Linked DNA regions of Gemmata palustris. The protein of the gene in region 2 interacts with the protein of the main gene of each other region in a pairwise test. Links are inferred from orthologs where the notes say so. Each region holds a gene or a part of one and is shown on either strand. Other genes may lie near its edges.

The links. Proteins that work in one complex are often made in the same cells at the same time.
Region 1: the proteins of pepT (region 2) and tpiA interact in binary tests that used the Escherichia coli proteins (3 or more experiments, as listed by UniProt). The link is inferred for Gemmata palustris from one-to-one orthologs.

What each region holds. Positions count from the first base shown.
Region 1 is NZ_JAGKQQ010000001.1:4,875,029-4,878,436, reverse strand. Bases 520-3,305 are described here. They hold tpiA (triose-phosphate isomerase), read right to left. Parts: upstream 2,399-3,305; coding sequence 1,640-2,398; downstream 520-1,639. Other genes in these bases: aroF (3-deoxy-7-phosphoheptulonate synthase), read right to left, coding at 2,490-3,305; secG (preprotein translocase subunit SecG), read right to left, coding at 1,253-1,549; J8F10_RS20060 (YicC/YloC family endoribonuclease), read right to left, coding at 520-1,105. Also shown: gmk (guanylate kinase), read right to left, coding at 1-130; more of J8F10_RS20060, read right to left, coding at 215-519; more of aroF, read right to left, coding at 3,306-3,408. UniProt on the Escherichia coli protein: Involved in the gluconeogenesis. Catalyzes stereospecifically the conversion of dihydroxyacetone phosphate (DHAP) to D-glyceraldehyde-3-phosphate (G3P).
Region 2 is NZ_JAGKQQ010000001.1:7,005,286-7,008,860, reverse strand. What follows is about bases 349-3,301. They hold pepT (peptidase T), read right to left. Parts: upstream 2,468-3,301; coding sequence 1,229-2,467; downstream 349-1,228. Other genes in these bases: J8F10_RS29070 (enoyl-CoA hydratase/isomerase family protein), read right to left, coding at 3,259-3,301; nth (endonuclease III), read right to left, coding at 2,508-3,257; J8F10_RS29085 (hypothetical protein), read right to left, coding at 750-1,226; J8F10_RS29090 (DUF6999 family protein), read left to right, coding at 349-725. In the rest of the region: more of J8F10_RS29090, read left to right, coding at 1-348; more of J8F10_RS29070, read right to left, coding at 3,302-3,575. UniProt on the Escherichia coli protein: Cleaves the N-terminal amino acid of tripeptides.

The DNA.
Region 1 (3,408 bases), 2.1 Mb from region 2 along the record:
TCACGGCGCGCCGGAGGGGCAAGGTCGCTTTCGTTTCCGCGAGCAGCCGGTCCACAACGGTCGTCTTCCCGACCCCGCTGGGGCCGGAAACGACAATGAGCGGCGCCGGGTGCGAATGGGTCTGGTTCATTTCAGATTTCAGATTCTCGATTGACGAATGTGGACGGCCGGGCTGTTCTTCAATCTCAAATCGCACTTCTGAAATCACAAATCCCTACTCCACGTTTTGTACCTGCTCCCGCAATTTCTCCAGCGTCGATTTCATCTCGACGACGTGTCGGCTGATAGACACATCGCCGGCCTTCGAGCCGATGGTGTTGGTCTCGCGACCCATTTCCTGGATGACGAATTCGAGCTTGCGCCCGGCCTCGTCGCCCTTGCGGATCAGCTCCGCGAACTGGTCGAGGTGGCTCGTCAGCCGCATCACCTCTTCGGACACGTCCGTGCGATCGGCGAACAGCGCGACCTCGCGGATGACGGTTTCCGCGTTCAGCACGAGCCCGGCGTCCGCGACCGCTTGCCGCACGCGGTCCAGAATGCGCTGGCGGTACTCGGTCACGACTCCGGGCAACAGCGTGCGAATGGCCGCGAGTTGTTCTGCGATGGTGCCGTGGTGGGCGAGCAGTTCGGTCGCGACCGCTTTGCCCTCTTCGCCCCGCATCTGATTGAGTTTCGCGAGAGCCGCGTCGAGGGCCTTCTCGACCACCGGCCACTCGTCGTCGGGCGGCGTGCCGCCGTTGCGGGTTTCGGGTGCCACTCCCGGCAAGTTCAGCGCCCCCGCGGAGAGCGGGGCGACCAACTCCGGTGTACCGGCTTCGAGGCACGAGGCCCGAATTTGCTTGAGGTAGTCGGCCAGGACTTTTGTGTTCAGCGCGGGCGCGGCCGCGTGCCCCTGTCGCTCGACGCGAATGTGAACGTGGAGCGTGCCGCGCCGGACGTGTCGGCGGACGACCTTCTCCAGTTCGCTCTCGTAGAGCGGGTACGGGTCCGAGCCGCGGACGGTCAGTTTCAGGTGCCGGTTGTTGACCGCCCGTACCTCGACGGACACGCCGAGGGTACCCGTTTCAATGCGGGCCGCGCCGAACCCGGTCATGCTGAGCAACACGCCGGTGGCCTCTTGGCTTTGAAAAAGGGACACGCCTACGGGCGGGACGGTTCGCTGGGTTGAACCGCAACCGGTTCGGGAGAGGGAACGCACGAACCGCTCCATAATAAATAGAGCGGTTCGCCAAAGATCGATTGTACGCCTAACTCAGCTCGTGATCGTCGTTTGCGAGCTGTTCTTGTCGGCTTCCACGTTGTACTTGACCACTTTAACGTGGATCATAATGACCAGCACCCAAACGCCCGCGAGCCAGAGGGTGATCTTCACGAACTGGTCCGCGGCGCGCGACCCGAACGGGCTGGACCCGCCGGCGCCACCGAACGCTCCGGCCAACCCGCCGCCCTTACCGCGCTGGATCAGCACGAGCAGCATGAGCAGGAAGCCGATCGTGAGAACAACGGCGTTGAGTGCGTGTGAATACCACGCGGCGGCGAACAGATCCACGACCAACCTCCACTCTGCGGGCAGCTCTACGGCCACCGTGCCTGACCGGTTGAACTGTTACTCTAGTAACGATCGCACCCGTCGGGAAGGCTACCCACCGGCGGCCTTCACGATCGCGACAAAGGAGTCGGACTTAAGGCTCGCCCCGCCGACGAGGGCACCGTCCACGTCCGGCTGGCTCATCAGCCCGGCGGTGGTTTCGGGGGTGACGGAGCCGCCGTAGAGGATGGGAGTCGTATCGGCGATTTTATCGCCGTAAAGTTGCCGAAGTTTCGTGCGCACGAAGGCGTGCGCCTCTTGCGCCTGTTCCGGCGTTGCAACCTTACCGGTCCCGATGGCCCACACCGGTTCGTAAGCGATCACCAACCGCTGGAACTGTTCGTTGGTCAGGCCGGCGCAGGCCGCGTACACCTGCCGTTGAAACACCCGCTCCTGCAGGTTGCGATCGCGCTCCGCGAGCGTCTCGCCCATGCACAGGATCACACTCAGGCCCTCTTCGAGAGCCGTGTGAACCTTGTGGTTGATGAGCGTTTCGCTCTCGCCGAGGATGTGTCGGCGCTCACTGTGGCCGACGATGACGTACTTGCACCCGGTTTCGATCAGCATCGCGGGGCTGACTTCGCCGGTGAACGCGCCCTTCTTCTCGGAGTGAACGTCCTGGGCGCCGAGGGCGACCGACGACCCCTTGATCGCCTCACCGACCGGGAGCAGCCACGGGAACGGCGGGCACACCGCGACCGTCACACTCGTGTCGGTGCCGACGCCCTTCGCCACGGCCGCGCCGAGCGCCTTCGCTTCGGCGAGCGTGGTGTTCATCTTCCAGTTCCCGGCAACGAACTTCTTGCGCATTGGTGTGGAATCTCCAGGCGAACCCCGGCCGCCAGGCCGGGGGTGAAGTGGCCGACCGATAACCCCCGACCTCACGGTCAGGCCCACCCAATCACTTCTCCGGCGGCGCCCAGAACTCGCGGTCCAGGGCGCTGGCGAGCTTGCGGAGGTCGCCCATCAGGTCAAGGAACTGGTGCGGCAATAGCGCCTGCGGGCCGTCGGAGAGGGCCTTTTCGGGGCAGTTGTGGACCTCGACGTGGATGCCGTCCGAGCCCGCGGCGACGCTCGCCCGGCACATGCTCGGGATGAGGTCGGGGCGCCCGGTCGCGTGCGACGGGTCCACGATGATGGGCAGGTGGCTCTGGCCCTTCACGTTCGGCACCGCACTCATGTCGAGCATGTTCCGCGTGCTGTCCTCGAAACTGCGCACGCCGCGCTCGCACAGCACCACGTCCTTGTTGCCCTCGGACAGCACGTACTCGGCCGACATGAGCAGGTCTTTCACGGTCGCGCTCATGCCGCGCTTCAGCAGCACCGGCTTCATCGCCTTGCCGCACTCTTTCAGCAGGTCGAAGTTCTGCATGTTCCGGGCACCGATCTGGAGCATGTCGGTGTACCGGCACACGAGATCGACTTGCCGCGGGTCCATGACTTCCGTCACGACGGGCATGTCGTACTTGTCGCCCACGTCGCGGAGGATCTTCAGCCCGTCCTCGCCCATGCCCTGGAAGGCGTAGGGGCTGGTGCGCGGCTTGAACGCGCCGCCGCGGAGGATGTTCGCGCCGCCCGCTTTCACGTACTTCGCGATCGTGTCGAGAACCTCGTACCCCTCAATGGCGCACGGCCCCGCGATCATCGCGAGGCTGCCGCCGCCGATCTTCACCTTGCCCACGTAGACCGAACTGTCGGACTTGTGGAACTCGCGGCTCGCGAGTTTGAACGGTTTCAGAATGCGCAACACTTGCTCGACGCCCGGGATCGCGGAAAAGTTCTCTGTGCCGGGCTTCGCTTCGTCGCCGATCACACCGATG
Region 2 (3,575 bases):
TGCTGAAAACGGTGATGCCGCGGTTCCTCACATCGTCGTGGTTGTTGCACCACTCGATTTATTGGGGCCTGAAGTGGTTCGTATCGCCCTACGCGAACTACCTCATCATGCGCCACTTCCACATCGGCACGGAGCTGCTCCAGTTCATCGCGAAGAACGCGAAGGGCGTGAACATGGAGTTCGTGGGCCTGCGCCCGGAGAAGCTACACGACCTGACCGAGAACGTGTTCCTGCAACACGACCTGAACATCTTTAACTTCATCATCGAGATCAACCGGCAGCTCAACGAACAGGGGTTGGAGCTTCAACCGAAGGGTGAACTCGACTTCAGTTGCATCACCGACGGCGAGTTCCCGATCGAGGACATGCCGCACGGCTGGTTCAACTTAATCGACCTCGAATCGGCGATCGAAATGTACACGCCGATGTACCAACTGCTCCTGACCGACAGCGACTTCTGGCGCGCGTGCAACTCGCTCCAACTGGACGAAACCATCGCGCTCTACGCGACCACGCTCCTGAACGACCACCGGTACTTGGGGTTGGTGAACAACAAGCACCCGATCGTTCCGAGTTCGACGCTCGGTGCCGCGCACCGCCTCATGCTGCACGGCCTGGCGGCGGAGTTCCTGCACGCCTTTCTGGTCCGCCAGAAGCGCACACGCGAGAACAAGGCCGACGCCGTGAAGCAGGACCGCCCCCTACAGGGACCAATATCCTCCTGAAGAATTTGTGCGCACCTCGGGCACTCATCTCGACATCAGCGCCCACCAGTTGATAAGGCTCGCACAGAGGCCGAGGACGATGAACACTTTCATCGGCTCCGGCACCTCTTCCCAGGTTCGTGCCTCTCCCCGCCCGTACCTCTGCCGCTGGGTCGCAAAATCGTATGGAAATAGGAGGTTGCCGGTTCCCACGGCAGTAGCGAACGGGAAAAAAATCGCGGACAAATAACCGACCTCGTTACCCCGAAGCGCTTCGCGCCAGAACCAAAACACCCCAAAAGCACCGATCCCAAACAAAAACAGCCCGATCAGTCGCTGCCCGAGTCGGGATTCGACGAACGCATTTCTTGGCGATTCGGGTTCTTTAGAGACGCGCGGCGCTTGAAAGAGTTCTTCCGCGCGCCGCACGGTAAACAGAAACTGTCTCACCATCAGAACAGAAAACGTAACGAGAAGAATCAGAAATGCGCCCACGATCAGAGCGACTTTGATATCTCCCATGACTACTTCCCTGCCCAAACTTGGCACAGTTCCAGCACAACCTTCACCGCGGATTCCATCTCTTCCAAACAGGTCCATTCGAGCGGGGAGTGCGGGTTGTGTTCGCCGGTCGAGATGTTGGGCGTCGGTAGCCCCTTCTCTGTGAGTTGCGAGCCATCGGTGCCGCCGCGGATAATCTTGAACTTCGGCTCCAGACCCGCGCGCCGGGTCGCTTCTTCCGCGAACTTCACCGCGTTCGGCATCTTCGCGATCCCGTCGCGCATGTTGCGGTACTGCTTCCGCGTCTCGACCTGCACTTTCGCTTGCGGGTACTCGCGCTCGACTTGGCGCGCGATCTCGCGCAGGAGGTCCGCTTGTACCGCGAGCTGCGCGGTATCGAAGTCGCGGAGCAGGAAGCCGATTTTGACCTGACCGGTCCCGCCCTCGGTCGTCAGCGGGTGCAGGAACCCATCACGCCCGTCGGTCGTTTCGGGACTCATCGTGCGCTGGGGAAGGTGGTCGATGAACATTGCGGCGAGTCGCACCGCATTCACCATCCGCCCCTTCCCGATGGACGGGTGAATGTTGATGCCGGTGACGGTGACCGTTGCGGCGTCGGCGGAGAACGTTTCGTCCTCGATCTCGCCCGACGCCATTCCGTCGAGCGTGTACGCGACCACCGCCCCAATCTGCGCCGGTTCCAGGTGCTTCACGCCGAAACCGATCTCTTCATCGCACGTGAAGACGATTCGGACCGGGCCGTGCGGGATCTGGGGATTCGCCAACAGAGTGCGGGCGGCTTCCATGATGACCGCAACTCCGGCCTTGTCATCGGCCCCGAGCAGGGTCGTGCCGTCCGTCGTGATGATCGTCTTCCCGATCAGGCCGTTCAGTTCCGGGTTCTCGGTAACGCGGATCACTTTCGTGGGGTCTTTCGGCAACGTGATGTCGCCACCGCGGTACCCGCGAATCACTTGCGGGTCCACGTCCTTGCCCGAGTTTTCGGGGTTGGTGTCGACATGCGCGTTGAACGCGATGGTGGGCGCACCCGGCACGTTACCCGGCACGGTCGCGAACACGAGGCCGTGTTCGTTCTGGACCGCGTCCGTGATCCCGAGCGCGAGCAGTTCGTCGCGGAGCATCGCGCCGAGCACGAGTTGTCCGGGCGAACTCGGATAAGTGGTGGATTTCTCGTCCGCTTTGGTGTCGATGCGAACGTACCGCAGGAACCGTTCGAGTAGCGTGTGCGTGTCAATGGCCATAAGAGTTTCACCGCAGAGAACGCAGAGAAGAACAGAGGCTTTATTTACTCGCTGACTTTCTCGGTGCCCTCTGCGTTCTCTGCGGTGAATCGGTTTTCGTGCTCTTCTTCCGCTTGCGCTTCGCCGCGAGGCCCTTCACGCCGATCTTCGGGCACAGGTCCGCGATCACACACTTTTCGCACCGCGGCTTGCGCGACAAGCACACCTTGCGGCCGTGCATGATGAGCCGGCCGCTGAAGTGCAGCCATTCTGATTGCGGCACGATCTCGGCCAGCGCGAGTTCGACCTTCACCGGATCGCGGTGGCGCGTCAGCCCGAGCCGGCGCGAGAGCCGCCCGACGTGCGTGTCCACGGTGACGCCGGGCGTCTCGAATGCGTGCCCGAGGATCACGTTCGCGGTCTTGCGACCGACCCCGGGGAGTGTCACGAGGTCATCGAGCGTGGTTGGAACTTCGCCGCCGAAGCGCACTACCATCTCCACGCAGCACGCGCGGATATTCTTGGCTTTGTTTTTGTAAAACCCCGACGGCTTGACGAGTTGCTCCAACTCCTTGATATCGCATTCCGCGAGTTCTCTCGCCGTCGGGAACCGCGCGAAGAGCGCAGGCGTGAGCAGGTTCACGCGCTTGTCGGTGCATTGCGCCGAGAGAATGACTGCAATAAGTAACTGGAACGGGTTCGCGTAGTTTAGCCCCTCGAACTCCGGGTACAGCGGGGCGAGCCGGTCGTTGATCGGCACGACACGATCGCGCGCGGGCGGGAGCTTCGACTCAGAAGTGAGGTCGTCCATGTTACGCGGCCCGCCGAACAGAAGTCGCGGGTTCTCCTGCCGTCGCTACGGATACGGGCTCAGATGCGGTTCGGGCGCGAGCCTGTTCCGCTTCGAGCGGCGTAATAAATCCTCGCGCGAGCAGCGCATCAGTGTCGAGCGAGACGCTAGTCGGAGCGCCCGCGGTAAACGATCCCAGGGCCGCGAACGCGCGGCGCTCTTGTGCGAAGCCGGTTTCGTCCGAGCTGCGTTCCGGCACGCGCGGGGTACATTCGAGTTCATCAAGGAACGTGCGCAGATCGATCTTCGCGCGCCGGGCACAAAACGCCCGGTCCACCA